DNA from 2 places in the Streptomyces sp. NBC_01257 genome. Region 2 is predicted to be linked to the other one. Evidence: riboswitches for the same ligand, from Rfam matches in the RefSeq annotation. Region 2 holds a riboswitch; the other holds the start of a gene.
What was found. Region 2 has a riboswitch for cobalamin ahead of OG408_RS12160 (prenyltransferase/squalene oxidase repeat-containing protein). Riboswitches for the same ligand answer to the same signal wherever they lie in the genome.
Positions count from the first base shown of each region.

Region 1 (7,671 bases), 5.4 Mb from region 2:
CTCGCGACCCACATGACGCGGTTCCCGTCGCGCAGGAGCGCCAAGTCGAGTTCGGTCCCTGTCACCGCGTCCGCGATCCGGTCCAGTTCCTCACGGTGCCACACCACCCCGGCGAGCCGGAGCGTCGGAGAGCGGCCGGCCTCCTCGCCGACCGTCCACAGCGCCGCCATCTCAGCCCGGTCCGGAACGTCGGCCGTGCCGGATTCCGGCTGCGGGTCTCCCTGTCCGGCGGCGCCGCCGAAGAACTGCCGGCCGTCCTCGCCCTGGCGGCCCGCAGTGGCGAAGAACCCCGATTCGGCCGAGAAGGCCGCCACCGCACGCACGGCAGGGTGGCTCCCACCCAGGGCGAAACGGGTGCTGAGTACGTCTTCCCATTGCTCGGTCACAGGAGGCATCGCTGGTGGCCTTTCGACGTGATGATGGTTCACGGACCCGCAAGGGTCTCCTCGGGGCGGTGACGCTCGGCCTCACGCCCCTCCGACTGGACATCTCTTGCCCGCGAACGCGCTGATCAGACGTATGACCGGGAGGTAAGTGCACGCATCGGGGGGACCCGACGCGTGCTACCGGTGCGGCAGCCTCGCGCGTGCGGAACCGGCGGCGGAGTGCATGGCCCGCCCCGTACCGCTCGCGGCCGCCGAGGCGCCGGAGCCGACCGTGCCGATCGCCGCGTGCACGTGTCCGCCCGCCTTCGCCGTCGCGCGGTGGGCCTTCTTCCGGCCGCGCGCGGTCACGGTGCGAGCACGGTAGGCCGCCGACGGTTTGCCGTGGGTGTCGGCCGCGCTGAGCAGCAGGGCGCCGAACAGGCCGATGCGCTGGACGAATTCGAGGAGCTGGTCCTTCCGCAGGTCCGGGTCCTCCTCCTTCCACCACGCGTGCTCGGCGAGGGTGGCCGGCACGAGGCCGGCGGCCAGGACGAGGGAGGCGGTACGAGGGAGACGCCCCAGCGCGAGCAGTCCGCCCGCACCGATCTGCACCGCGGCGTTGAGCCTCACGACGTGCGGAGGATCGTCGATACGGGCCCCGAGGCGCCGTGCCCATGACTCGGCGCCCGTCGCGAGGGGGAGCGGTTTGCGCAGCGCACGCACCCCCTCGATGACGAACGGGGTGGCCAGCAACGGGCGGGAGATTCTTCTCAGGACAGCCATGGATCCCCGTCTGCCCCTGGAAGCAGCCGTCACACGCGGCCGCCGCCCTGCCCGGTGGAGTCTTCTCCTGCTCCTCCCGCACCCGTCATCCGGGCGGTCTCGACAGGTGACGACGGTTCGTGAGCGGCCGTCACGGGGGAGGCCGCGCCGGGACAGGCGCTCGTCCGCGCAACCGCCGTCATGCGCTCGCGGGCGCCTTGCTCCAGGACATTCGGCAGGCCCTGATCAGCTGAGCAGCCAGATGCATGCACCGCCCAGGACGAGGAGCAGGCAGATGGCCAGGTTGGTGCGCCAGTACGTCAGGAAGATGGCGACGAACTCGCGGATCATCGCGCTGGGCCAGAAGTACGCGGCAGTGGGCGAACCGACGACGTGGCCCCTGACCCCCGTCCGGCGGGCCGTCACCGCGGCGCGGAAGACGTGGTAGTTGTTCGTGACCACGAGACACCGGTAGTCGGGATTGGCCTTCTCCATGATCGACTTGCTGTACCGCAGATTCTCCTCGGTCGTCGTCGAGCGGTCCTCGCGTTCGATCAGGGCGGCCGGGAATCCGCGCTCGATCAGGTACTCGGCCATCGCGTGTGACTCCGGCAGCTTTTCGTCGGGCCCCTGGCCGCCGGAGGCGAGCAGTACGGGCTGCCTGCCGCGAGCCGTCAGCTTCGTGTGCACGGTCCGGGCCCGATCCAGTCGGCCGGCCAGCAGCGGCGACACCGTGGTGCCGTTGATGAGACCGGCTCCGAGCACCACCACGTAGTCGGCCCTGCGGTGGAAGTGGAGGCGGCCGTAGAGGAACGCGTAGACGACGAAGCAGACGAACAGGAAGGCGATGTAGCCGGCCAGGGCGAGCACGGTGCCTGTCACCACCACCAGCGTGTCGTTCTTCAGGATCAGCGCGGTGATCATCAGTGCGAGAAGGCCCACCAGGGCAAGGCCTGTGAGCAGGGACAGGAGGTTGGCGGGGCTTCTGCCCTCCTTGCGGACCATCGTCACGCCGTTGGAGATCAGGAACCAGGACAGGATGGCGACGCCCAGCGCCACGAGGACGAGGAGCACGATGCCGATCTCCCGCCCCGTGGCGGGCTGCGATCGGGCGAGCCCGGCGAGCCAGGCGGTCGCGGCGAAGGTGAGCGACAGTCCCAGAAGGACGGCGTTGCTGAAACGCCGGCGTTCGCGGAGTGTGCCGACACAGAAGACGACGAAGATCAGGAACGCCGGGACGTAGGCCAACATGCGCACATGCTAGGCGGAGGGCCGAGAGCGCCCTTGAGGAGGCCGGATCATCGACGCGGAGGGGCACGGAGGGTCCGGGGCCGGAGGCGGGCGATGCGTACGAACGATTGACATGCTCAGGGCAAATTGGAATGCTGCGAGGACGCTCGTCCAACGATGTAAACGCTGCCGCCGACTCGTGCGTCGCAGCGGAGGCCGACCTTGGAACGGGACCATGAAACTCACTCGCCATCTTTCCCGCGCCGCCGTCCTGGCGTTGTCCGGCGTGCTCGCCGTCGTCATGTCCTTGTCGTCCGCGGAGCAGGCGCGGGCGGAACAGACCATCAGGGCGGCCGACCCGAGTGTGATCCGGGTCGGCACCACTTACATATCGGTGCAGTCGGCCGGTGGCGGCATCGCCGTGCGGCAGGCGTCCTCGACGGCCGCGCTTGCATCCGCGCCCGCCCGGCAGGTGTGGTCGGACACGGCCGGACACGGTGAGGTCTGGGCTCCGGAGATCGTCACGGACGGCGGCCGCTACTACATCTACTTCTCGGCCGGCCGGGGCGCGGCCCACCGGATGTACGTCATCAGCTCGGCGAACCCGGACAGCGGCTACACCGGGGAGAGCCAACTGGCCCTGCCGGACGGCAAGTGGGCCATCGACGGGACCCTGTTCACCTTCGGCGGGCAGCGCTGGTTCGTCTGGTCCGGCTGGGCCGGTGACACCAACGTCGAGCAGAACCTCTACATCGCACGCATGAGCAGTCCCACCGCACCGACCGGCGCACGCCACGTCATCTCGCAGCCGCGGGAGAGCTGGGAACGGGTGGTGGGCAACCCGTTCATCAACGAGGGCCCCGAGGCCATCAAGGACCCGAACGGGCAGTTGCACATCGTGTACTCCGCCAACGGCAGCTGGAGCGACCAGTACTGCCTGGCCGACCTGCGCCTGCGCCCCGGGGGCGACCCGACGTACGTATGGGACTGGTACAAGTCCAACGGCTGCCTGTTCGGCTCGAACCGGGCGACGATGATGTCCGGCTGGGATCCGACGCTGTACGTCAACGGGCCCGGCCACCACAGCTTCGTCCTGCTCAACGGCGACATCGGCACCAGCCCGCCCGCCGGCCCCCGATTCCCCTCGATGTTCCACGCGGTGCCGAAGGGGACGCCTTACGCGTGGGAGAACCGGTACTGGTACACCGGCACGTTCGCCTGGTGGGGCAACACCACCTACAGCCGCGCGAATGTCCCCGGCCCGACCACCGACACGGGCTGGAGCCTCAAGTTCTTCGAGTAGAGCGGCGGGGGCCCGTGGAACCGGAGCGGGCCGGTGTCCTCCCGGAAGCGGCTGATGGGCGCGCGCCGCGCGAGCGGAGGAGCGTGCGTCTCCGAGGCAACGGGAGTCAGGACGAACAGCGCTGAGCCCGGACCGTGGGGGAACGGTCCGGGCTCAGCCGGCTGTCGGGCCGGGTGCCGTGGATGCAGTGCGTAGGCATGTCCAACAAGGGCACATGAGTTCCAATGGGAGGAGGCATCATGAAGCCATTGGACTCTGCGCCCCTGGACACGGAGGGCGGCAGACCCGTCGAGCGCGGTGCGTCCGCGCCCGCGGCGGAAGGCGTGAGCCGGGAGAGGACGCACCCGCCGGCCGATGAGAACGCGGGGAACCCGAAGGGGATCGAGGAAGAGGATCCCAGGGAGCGGGTCAACCGCCGCTGGAACGAGATTCTGCAGGAGACGAGGGTCGCACAGACCGGTATCCAGATCCTCTTCGGCTTCCTGCTCAGCGTCGCGTTCACGCAGAGATTCGAAAGGCTGGGTGACTTCGACCACCGTGTCTACGTCATCACTGTCGTCCTCGGTGCCGCCGCCATCGGAGCACTCATAGCGCCCGTCGCGCTGCACCGGTTCCTTTCCGGCTCCCGGATGAAGGACGAAGTGGTGGCCGTCGCAGGCCGGTTCATGGTGTGCGGCATGGTCCTGCTCGCACTGACCATCGGCTGCACGCTCCTTCTCCTGCTGCACACCGTACTCACCGACCTTCTGGCGGAGATACTCGTCGGCGCCGTCATGGCGTGGTTCGCAGGGGCCTGGTTCGTACTCCCGCTCATCCTCAAGATGCGCTCGGGGCGCCGCGACGACTGAGCGACCGGGAAGCGGCTGCGGGGCTGCGGTTCGAGCCGGGCGGGGGAGGGGGACCGACGATCCCCGTCCTGTGCCGGCGCTTGAATCATTCGCGCTCCGGCTTGATCCTTCCCCCACCCACCCGGATCAAGAACGCAGGTCACGAGCCCTGGTTGGAGCAGCTCCGCCCCGCAAGGGTGAGTGAAGCGAGCGGTGGCTCGCGGACTCGGAAGGGAGCAACACACCGACGTATGCCGGCGGCCGGACGGGCGGCCCAGCCTGCCGTGCGGTGCGCACGAGCGTGACCAGGGGCGTCTGCCGAATGCGATGATGGCCGACGACAGGGCGACGGCGGTCCGAGGAAGCCGGTGTGAATCCGGCGCGGTCCCGCCACTGTGATCGGCGAGCGGATCCCGGAAACTCCACTGCCCCACGCGGGTGGGAAGGACGGGGCGAGCTGCGACCCGAGAGCCAGGAAACTCACGCGGTCGCCTCCTCGACGGACACCGGGGCGGATCTCCCCGGAGAGAGGGCGGTTCGGCGTGCCCGAAAGGCCGAACGAAGGAACCTCCGACGACGCCGTGGCGGCGCGGACGGTGGCCGACCCGATACCGTGCCGGATCGTCGTGTGCCGCGACTGCTGTTGCGGCAGCGCAAAGGTGACCGGAATCGATCACGCAGCGCAGACGGCGCGACTGCGCTCCGAGGCACCCGTACGTGTTTCCGCCTGCCTCGACGTGTGCGACCAGGCCAACGTCATCGTGGTGCAACCCTCCGCCGCGGGCCGGGCCGCCGGTGCCAGGCCGGTATGGCTGGGTCTGGTCAACGACCCGGAAGCCACCGAGGACATCGCGGCCTGGGTACGCGCCGGCGGCCCCGGTGTCGCCCCGCAGCCGGAGATCCTCGACCTGTACGCCTGCCCGCCGCCGCGACGGCGGGCGACCTTCTAGGCTCGCCTCGTCCGCCCACACCGGGACACCGGGCCGCGGCACAGCTCGGGTTTCCTCAGCCCCCTCGCGAACCCCGAGCGGACCACCGACCGCCACCGGGCGGTTCCCCGGTACCGGTCAGCTTTCGACCTCGCTGCCGTCGCCGCCCCAGAGGGTGTGGAAGGTGCCCTCGCGGTCGGTGCGGTGGTAGGTGTGTGCGCCGAAGTAGTCGCGCTGGCCCTGGGTGAGCGCGGCAGGGAGGCGTTCGGCGCGCAGGGAGTCGTAATAGGCGAGGGTGGCGGCGAAGGCGGGCGTGGGGACGCCCTGGGTGACGGCGGTGGCGATCACGGCGCGCCAGTCGTCCTGCGCGGCGGCGATCTCCTGGGCGAAGCTCTTGTCGGAGAGGAGACTCGGCATGTCGGGCTGCGCCTCGTAGGCGCTGGTGATGCGGTCCAGGAAGGCTGCCCGGATGATGCATCCGCCGCGCCAGATCGCGGCGACCTTGCCGAGGTCGATGTTCCAGTCGTACTGCTCGCTGCCGGCCGCGATCTCGTGGAAGCCCTGGGTGTAGGCGACGATCTTAGACGCGTACAGTGCCTGCTCGACCTGGTCGGCGAACGCCGCCGCCTCGTCCCCGTCGAGCTCGCGGACTGCCGGTCCGGCGAGATGGCGTGAGGCGTCCCGGAGGGCGGCGTGGCCGGAGACCGAGCGGGCGAAGACGGCCTCGGCGATGCCGGAGACGGGAACGCCCAGGTCGAGAGCGATCTGTACGGTCCAGCGGCCGGTGCCCTTCTGCTCCGCCCGGTCCTGCACGATGTCGACGAACGGCTTGCCGGTGGCGGCGTCGGTGTGGGACAGGACCTCGGCCGTGATCTCGATCAGATACGAGTCGAGGCGGCCCGTGTTCCAGCCGCGGAACGTCTCCGAGATCTTCGCGGGGGAGTATCCCGCGACCGTACGCAGCAGGTCGTAGGCCTCCGCGATGAGCTGCATGTCGGCGTACTCGATGCCGTTGTGCACCATCTTCACGAAGTGACCGGCGCCGTCCGGCCCGATGTGTGTGGTGCAGGGTGCGCCGTCCTGCGCCTTCGCCGCGATCTTCTGCAGCATCGGCCCCAGTGACTCGTACGATTCGGCGGAACCGCCCGGCATGATGCTCGGCCCGTTCAGCGCCCCCTCCTCACCGCCCGAGATGCCCGCGCCGACGAAGTGGATGCCGCGCTCGCGCAGGTCCTTCTCGCGGCGCCGGGTGTCCTCGAAGTGGGCGTTGCCGCCGTCGATGATCACATCGCCGTCGTCCAGCAACGCGGCGAACTCCTGGATCACCGCGTCCGTGGGCTCGCCCGCCTTCACCATGACGACCAGGCGCCGCGGCCGTTCCAGCGCGGCGACGAACTCCTCCGGGGTGTGCGCGGCCACGAAGGTTCCCTCGTCGCCGAACTCCTCCACCAGTGCGTCGGTCTTCGCGGCCGTGCGGTTGTGCACCGCGACCGTGTAGCCGTTGCGGGCGAAGTTGCGGGCCAGGTTGCGGCCCATCACCGCGAGTCCGGTGACGCCGATCTGCGCAGTGGCGCTCATCTGTCTGCTCCTGCTGTCTGTCGGGGAGGCGGGGGAGACCGGGCCGCCGGAGGCCTGGGGGCGGCGGCGGGCCCGAGGTGCTGCGCTGTCCAGTATGGATACGAGGACGGGGGACGGCCTGTTCAGCGCCGGGGCCGGACGGCTGACAGCCCGCCCCGGCACGGCGGGCGCCCGTACTCACGGCGGGCGCCCGTACTCTGTCGTGATGCCGGACCCCGACGCGCTGTCACGCGCCCTGGACGACGAGGGCACCCCACCGCTCAGGCCGCTCCCGCAGGACGCCGCGGACCTGCTGCGGGAGCTGTCCGCGCCACCGCGGCTCGCGGCGCACCTGCGTCTCGTCCACGATGTCGCCGTGCAGCTGGCCGACTGGGTGGTGCTCCACTGCCCCGGCCTGCCCTTCGACCGCGAGGCCGTGCTGTTCGGGGCGGCCACCCACGACGTGGGCAAGGTCCTGCACCCCGCCGAGCTCACCGGACCCGGGTCCGCGCACGAGGAGGCCGGGCGGGACCTCCTGCTGTCCCGCGGTTTCGCCCCGGCCCTGGCCCGCTTCGCCGGCACCCACGCCTCCTGGACCGACCCCGGTGCGGGTTTCGAGGACGTGCTCGTCAGTACCGCCGACAAGATCTGGAAGAACAAACGCGTCACCGCACTGGAGGACCTGGTCGTCACCCGTC
Region 1 is NZ_CP108472.1:8,235,421-8,243,091, forward strand. Features, by position in the region: gene OG408_RS35870 (hypothetical protein) at 1-395, opposite strand, end outside; gene OG408_RS35875 (DoxX family protein) at 564-1,148, opposite strand; gene OG408_RS35880 (YdcF family protein) at 1,374-2,378, opposite strand; gene OG408_RS35885 (glycoside hydrolase family 43 protein) at 2,593-3,660, shown strand; gene OG408_RS35890 (DUF6328 family protein) at 3,900-4,508, shown strand; cobalamin riboswitch at 4,846-4,969, shown strand; gene OG408_RS35895 ((2Fe-2S) ferredoxin domain-containing protein) at 5,069-5,437, shown strand; gene gndA (NADP-dependent phosphogluconate dehydrogenase) at 5,555-6,994, opposite strand; gene OG408_RS35905 (HD domain-containing protein) at 7,200-7,671, shown strand, end outside.
Region 1: linked by a shared signal. The riboswitch ahead of OG408_RS35895 ((2Fe-2S) ferredoxin domain-containing protein) and the one ahead of OG408_RS12160 (prenyltransferase/squalene oxidase repeat-containing protein) in region 2 are both predicted to bind cobalamin.

Region 2 (7,671 bases):
ACGCGCCGCCCGGCGGCGACGGACCCGGTGAACGAGACCTTGTCGACGCCCGGGTGCCCGACGAGGTACTCGCTGACCTCGCGGTCGGCGGGCAGGATCGACAGCACGCCCTCGGGCAGGCCGGCCTCGGCGACGATCTCGGCCAGGATGTAGGCGTCGAGCGGCGATTCGGGCGACACCTTGAGGACGGCCGAGCATCCGGCGAGCAGCGCGGGCGCGAGCTTGGCGGCGGCGGTGAACTGGGGGACGTTCCACGGCACGACGGCCGCGACGACCCCGACCGGCTCCCGCCGTACGAGCAGCGGCCCGAGCGCCCCGTCGCGGCGCTCCTCGTACGGGAAGGTGCGGGCGACGGTGATGGCCGCGTCCCACACCATCATCGCGGCGAGGGCCTGCACCATGACGCTGGAGGTGTACGGGGTGCCGTTCTCCGAGCTGATGACCCGGGCTATCTCCTCGTACCGCACGGCGAACGCGTCCTTGATCCGCGTGACGACGGCGATCCGCTCGTCCAGCGGCATCCGCGGCCAGGGCCCGTGGTCGAACGCCTGCCGGGCGGCGGCGACGGCCCGGTCCACGTCCCCCTCGGCGGCATGCGGCACCCGGCCGATGACCTGCTCGGTGTGCGGGGAGATGACCTCGATGACATCCCGCCCGAGCGGATCGACCAACTCCCCGCCGATGAACAGTTTTCCGTGTTCGACAAGCTCGCTCATGGCTGCTGCCTCCCGCGACGCGGCACGTGACCCGACCGACTCGATGACCGACTCGATGACGGGCTCCGCAATTGCCTGGCTTCAGATCTGACTCCGTGTCAGAACTGATACCAGTTCCAGTTCCAGGAGTCCACGGCTGGGACAGCAACCGCGGCACGACCCGGGCCGCAGACTGGCACCCATGACCGCGTCCCTGCACCACATCGTCATCGACACCCACGACCTGCCGGCCCTGGCCCGTTTCTGGGCCGCGGTACTGAAGTGGCGCATCCTGTCCGAGCGGGAGCGCGAGGTGGTGATCGGGCCGGACATCGGCTCCCCGGTCGGCATCTGCTTCATGCCGGCTCCCGAGACGAAGACCGTGAAGAACCGCCTGCACCTCGACCTGACGACGGCCCCGGGCGAGGGAGAGGCGGAGATCGAGCGCATCCTCGCGCTCGGAGCGCGCCGCGCGGACATCGGTCAGACCGGAGACGAGTCATGGACCGTGCTCGCGGACCCGGAGGGGAACGAGTTCTGCGTCGTGCGGCCGAAGGCCACGCTGATCGGATGACGGGCCCGTGCGGCCGATACGGATAGTCGACCGGGGCTACCACTGGAACAAGTTCTCGTTACAGTGGACGCGGCGCGTCGTGGCCGTATCCCGCACGCCGCCCAGGCCGCTCGGAGATGGGGAGCCCATGACGCAGGTGATCAACCACGGTGGCGGCGTCCACAGCATCAAGGTCCCCATCCCGGACAACCCGCTGGGCCACACCCTGGTCCATCTGCTCGACACGGACCGGGGCCCGGTCCTGATCGACACCGGCTGGGACGACCCGGAGGCCTGGGACACGCTCACCGCCGGGCTCACCGGCGTGGGCGTGGACGTCGCCGACATCCACGGCGTGGTCATCACCCACCACCACCCCGACCACCACGGCCTCTCCGGCCAGGTCCGTGAGGCGTCCGGGGCCTGGATCGCGATGCACGCGGCCGACACCGCGATCGTCCGCCGCACCCGCGCGTCGGAGCCGGGCACCTGGCTGGCCTACCTCGCGGCGAAGCTGGCGACGGTCGGCGCCCCCGATGACCACATCGCCCCGCTGCTGGCCGCCCGCGAGAAGGGCGGCCGGATGCGCACCCTGCCCGGTCTGCGGGCGGCGATCCCGGACCGCGAGATCGTGCCGGGCGAACTCCTCGACCTGGCGGGCCGCACCCTGCGCGCGATCTGGACCCCGGGCCACACCCCCGGCCACGTCTGCCTGCACCTGGAGGAGGACCACCCGGCCAACCTCCCGGGCCGCGGCCGCCTCTTCTCCGGCGACCACCTGCTCCCCGGCATCAGCCCGCACGTCGGCCTCTACGAGGACCCGGACGACGCCACGGCCGCCACGGACCCGCTGGGCGACTACCTCGACTCCCTGGAACGCATCGGCCGCCTGGGCGTGGCCGAGGTCCTCCCGGCCCACCAGTACGCGTTCGCGGACGCGGCGGGCCGCGTGCGGGAACTCCTGGACCACCACGAGGAACGCCTGACGGGCCTCCTCGCCCTCCTCGCCGAACCGCTCACACCGTGGCAGCTGGCCGAACGGATGGAGTGGAACCGCCCCTGGGAGCAAATCCCCTACGGCTCCCGGAACATCGCCGTCTCGGAGGCCGAGTCGCACCTGCGCCGCCTGGTGAAGCTGGGGCGCGCGGAGGCGGTGACGGGGAGCGAGCCGGTGACGTACGTGGCGGTGTGAGACCGGGATCGACGAACGGTCACCCGACGGCGTCGGCACCCTCCCGCGGCCCCGCCGGGGCGGTTTCGGGCGCCCGCCCGCCCGGCAGCACGGCGGGGCGGTCTTCCGGCTCACCGGCAAGGCTGTCGGCCGCCGCGCGCCGACGCGCCGCGTAGGCGGTCGCGACGAGGGTGAGGGCGACCGTCCCGGCGAGCGCGGGCCAGTACACGTAACGGTAGTTGGACTCGGGGGCTGTGGGCAGGTAGGCGAGGACGTACAGCAGTGAGCTCGCGCCGAGGAGCCGGAGTTCCCGGGTGTAGGGGCCGGGCCAGCGGCGTCGCAGCACCAGCACCAGCGAGACGGCCAGCCAGAACCAGCCCTGGAACAGCATCGGCAGGTCGCGGGCGAACCCGGTCACGTAGTTCTGCAGGGCGGACCGCAGCGTGTCGTTCAGCGGCTCCTTCCGCACGTCCGGGTGCAGCCGGGCGCCGGCGTTGACATGGGTGCCGTTCCAGAACCGCTGGTTGCTCTGGAAGAGCAGCTTGCTGAAGACCCGGCCCCGGTACTCGACGTACCCCTTCCAGTGCCGCGGCATCTGCTGCGTCCACATCCGGACGATGACGTCGGCGCGCCGGTCCAGGTACGTCACGTCGAACGGCCCGTCCTGCGGGAAGCACTGGAGGTACGCGTCGGAGGCGATCTGCCGCTTCTGGCAGTCGACGGCGGTGGCGACAAGGCGGTCGCGCAAGTCGTCGCTCGCACCGGCCTGTTCGGCGGCGGTGCGCACCTGGGCCGGGGTGAGCACGTGGACGAGGTCGTCCACCGGGATCACCGCGTACACCCGGGTGGTGAGCGGGGCGGTGGCCGCGGACACCCCGGCACCGGCCGCCAGCACGACCGCGACGAAGACACCGGTGGCGGCCAGCCAGCGGCGCCGGCCCGGGACGGGCCATGCGGCGAGGACCAGCAGGGCGAAGACGGGGATCGCGGCGGGGATGCCGTTCTTCCGCACGAGGGCGGCGTACACGAGGAGCAGCACACCCAGCACCAGCAGGGCCCAGCGGCTCCTGACCCGCTCCGGCGGCAGGTCGCGCACGGTGAGCGCGATCGCGAAGACGGCGAGGAGCGCGTACGCCAGGTGCACGTCCTTCCACACCACGCCGGTCAGGTTCATGATGTGCGGCGCGAAGCCGACGGCCAGCACGGCGAGGGAGAGCCCCCGGCTGCCGGTCTTCCGCCACGTCAGCCGGGCGAGGACCCAGAGCGTCCCCCACAACAGGGCGGCCTGCACGGCGGCCATGGAGGAGAAGTCCCCCGTGATCCCGATGAGGATCCGCCAGGCGAGCGCCATCACGGGCGGATGCCAGTCGTTCACCGGTTCGTCGCCGAGCGCCTGCCACAGCTGGGTGTTGCTGTCCGCGCTGAGGTATCCGGGGTGGAAGACGGTGGCCACGGCGTATCCGCAGACTGCCGCGATGCCCCCCAGACACCACGGCCACAGCGTGCCCGTCCTCCAGCCTCTGCGCAGTGCGGTGGTCCACCGGTCGACGGTTCCGGACATGAGGGCGGGGTCCTCCCAGCCGATGATGACGGGGCGCGGTGCCGCTCAACTGCGAGCAGGGAGCAAACAGTTCACGGACAGCATGAACCGGAATCTATGCGTAACGGACGACGGAGGACAAACCGGAACTACTATTCACCCGAACGGAGAGCGGCGCGGGCCGGCGCCGCACATCACCGGGCGGGAGCCCCGCAGGTCCCTTCCGGCCCGCGGCAGGGCACAATCCGGAGCTGTGACGATCACCGTGCGCGAACTCAACCGGGCGACCCTCAGCCGCCAACTGCTCCTGGCGCGTGAGCCGCTGACCGTCGCCGACGGGGTGCGGCGGGTGGTCGCGCTCCAGGCGCAGCACCCGGCGTCCCCGTACGTCGCCCTGTGGAACCGGCTCACGGACTTCGCCCCGGCCGAGCTCGACGCCGCCTTCACCGACCGCACGGTGGTGAAGGCCACGCTGATGCGGATCACACTGCACGCCGTGCACGCCGAGGACTACCCGGCCTTCCGCGCGGCGATGCGGCCGACGCTGTACGCCTCGCGCCTGGGCGCCCGCTTCGCCGCGGCGGGGCTGACTCCGGCGGATGCCGAGGAACTGGTGCCGGAGCTGCTGGCGTTCGCCCGCCGGCCGCGGACCTCCGCGGAGATGCAGGCGTGGGCCGAGGAGCGGCTGGGCGCCGAGAAGAAGGACGGCGGGTGGTGGGGGCTGAAGGGGTACGCGCCGCTGCACCACGCCCCGACGGGCGCGCCCTGGTCCTTCGGCCACCGCCCGTCCTTCGTCGCGGCGGGCGACAGCGGACCGGAGCCCACGGGCCGCGCGGTGGACACCCAGGCCCTGCGGACCTTGATCCTGCGGTATCTGGCGGGGTTCGGGCCCGCGTCGATCGCGGACGTGGCGCAGTTCGCCATGGTGCAGCGCGCACCGGTCCGCACGGCGTTCCTCGCCATGGGCGACTCCGTCGAACAGCTCCAGGGCCCGGACGGCGAGGCCCTGTTCGACCTCCCCGGCGCATCCCGCCCGCCCGCCGGCACACCCGCCCCGCCCCGCCTGATGGCCATGTGGGACAGCGTGCTGCTGGCGTACGCGGACCGCAGCCGGGTGATACCCCCGGAGTACCGCCCCCTGGTCATCCGGCGCAACGGCGACGTCCTGCCCACCCTGCTGGTGGACGGCCGCGTCGCCGGCGTCTGGCGCCCCACGGCGGACGGCATAGAGGCCACGGCGTTCCACCCGCTCTCCCCGGCGGCCTGGGACGGGCTCGCGGCGGAGGCCGAGTCACTGACGGCCTTCCTCGGCGATCGCGAGGCGGAGGTCTACAGCCGCTACCACCACTGGTGGAGCAAGCTTCCGGAGGGCGAGGTGCGGGTGCTGTAGGGGGCGGCTTCCGTCTCCGCGGTCAGGACTTCTTCGGCCACACGTACAGCGTGCCGCTCACCGACGCCTCGTTCGACGAGTCGTCGATGTTCTCGATCAACGCCATGGAGACCGCGCCCTGGTCCGTCACGGAGCACAGCGCCGCGCCCTCGACGAAGCCGCGCCCCTCGCGGTCGTAGCTGTCGAGCAGGTCCAGGGGTCCGAAGCCGGTCCTCGACGCCGCCTCGCAGGACTCGAAGGACTTCGGGAGTCCGTCCCGCAGGAGGCCCACGCGGGTGTTGGGCAGTGCGCGCAGCCGGTAGTTGTTGCTGTCGTTGCAGGAGTCGGGCCAGTAGAGGAGTTCTGCCCCGCCGGGGTCCTTGGCCACGCCGATCAGGTCGCCCTTGACGAGGGCTTCCACCCGGCTCATGCCGTCGTCGAGGTCCACCAGCTGCTGTTCGTCCTGGTTGCAGGGGGCGGGGGCCAGGCCCCACATCGTCTTGACCGCGTCCCCGTACCCGGCCGGTGCCGTGAGGTCGGTGTCCGCGGGGGCCGTGTCGCCCGGGCTCGGGGATACCGAAGGCTTCGGGGTCGCGGTGGGTGATTCGGTCTCCGCCGAGGCGTGGTCCGGGCTGGACGGGGCCGAGGGCTCGGACCGCGGGCTGCTGGAGGCGGGGGCCGGGGACGCTGCGGGGGCGGGGTCGGGGTTGTTGCTGAAGATCACCGTCGCCACGATGCCGATCATGGGGATCGCGATACCGCCGACCCACCACGCCCACCTGGGCGGATCCGTGCGCGGTGGCGCCGGTGGCACGGGGGGATGGGGCGGCGGGGTGCCCGGCGGGCGGGAAGGGGGCGGGGGGAATCCCCCGGTACCTGTCGTCATGCCCGTCCGCCGCCCCTCAACCCGCCTGATTCATAAGCCGGTTGCAGTTTAACGATCACTGTTCGAAAGGGCCATGGACTATTCCGGGCGTTCCGGGCGGGCAGCCTCCGTCGCCGCGCCGCCCCCGCCTCCGGCGCCCGGGCCGGGGGCCTCAGCGGCCTCCCGGTAGAGTGGGCAGGTCGTCATCATGCCCGTTCAGGGGGAAGCCGGTGCGAATCCGGCGCTGGCTCGCAGCCGTGACCGCGTCCACGCGGAAGTCGGAATGCCCTGTCCGAGTTGTGACCGGCTCGTGCCGTCGGGAACCCCCGGCGGCCGGCACCGTCGAGGTATGCGGAGCCGGAGCTGGGTGCCTGTGTGTGCCTGTGCCCGGTTCCCCCAGGAGAGGCCCCGCCCGCCATGACCGTACGCCGCAGCGCAGCCGCGCTCGCCGCCACCGCCACCGTGCTCTGTGCGGCCGCAGCCCCGGCCGCAGTCGCCGCGCCGTCCCCCTCCCCCTCGCCGTCCGTGGCCCTGCCCTCGGGGCTGTACGGCACGAAGGACCCGACGTACGACGGGGTCTGGCGGCAGTCGCTGGCCTTCGCCTCGCAGCGCGCCGTGGGCGTCACGCCCGCCGCCAAGGCCGTCGACTGGCTGATCGGGCAGCAGTGCGACAGCGGGGCGTTCCCCGCGTACCGTCCGGACCCGTCCGTGGCCTGCGACGACAAGACCATGATCGACACCAATGCGACCGCGGCCGCCGTACAGGCGCTGCACGAGGTCCGCGGGCACGAGGACCTCGTGCACAACGGGGTGTCCTGGCTGAAGTCCGTACAGAACAAGGACGGCGGCTGGGGTTACACCGCCGGCGGCCCGAGCGACGCGAACTCCACCTCGATCGTGATCGGCGCCCTCGCCCGGGCCGGGGAGAAGCTCGGCGATGTGACGACGGACGGCGGCAAGACGCCGTACGACGCCCTGCTCACCTTCGCCATCCCCTGCGGCGGCAAGGACGGCGGCGCGTTCGCCTACCAGCCCGACAAGGCAGGCAAGCTCGTCGCCAACGGTGACGCCACCGCGGCCGCGGTCCTCGGCTCGCTCGGCAAGGGGCTCGTCGTCGGGAACAACGCCGCCGTCAAGGACCCCACCTGCACCAAGGGCGCCGTGGCCAAGCCCGAGCAGGCCGCCCAGAACGGTGCCTACTACCTCGCCGGCGCCCTCGCCGAGTCCGGTCACCTCGACTCCCCGCCGATGCCCGGCGCCGAGGACAGCGCCCCGCAGCCCGACTTCGGCAACACCGCCGACGCGGTCGTCGCGCTGTCCGCCTCCGGCCACAAGGACAAGGCCGCCGCCTCCGTGAAGTGGCTGGAGAAGAACTCCGCTGCCTGGGCGAAGGAGAACGGCCCCGCCGCGTACGCGCAGCTCGTCATGGCCGCCCACGCCACCGGCACCGACGTCCACGACTTCGGCGGCGCCGACCT
Region 2 is NZ_CP108472.1:2,863,827-2,871,497, forward strand. Features, by position in the region: gene OG408_RS12130 (aldehyde dehydrogenase) at 1-716, opposite strand, end outside; gene OG408_RS12135 (VOC family protein) at 898-1,269, shown strand; gene OG408_RS12140 (MBL fold metallo-hydrolase) at 1,397-2,440, shown strand; gene OG408_RS12145 (hypothetical protein) at 2,460-3,980, opposite strand; gene OG408_RS12150 (winged helix DNA-binding domain-containing protein) at 4,213-5,349, shown strand; gene OG408_RS12155 (hypothetical protein) at 5,372-6,073, opposite strand; cobalamin riboswitch at 6,365-6,500, shown strand; gene OG408_RS12160 (prenyltransferase/squalene oxidase repeat-containing protein) at 6,611-7,671, shown strand, end outside.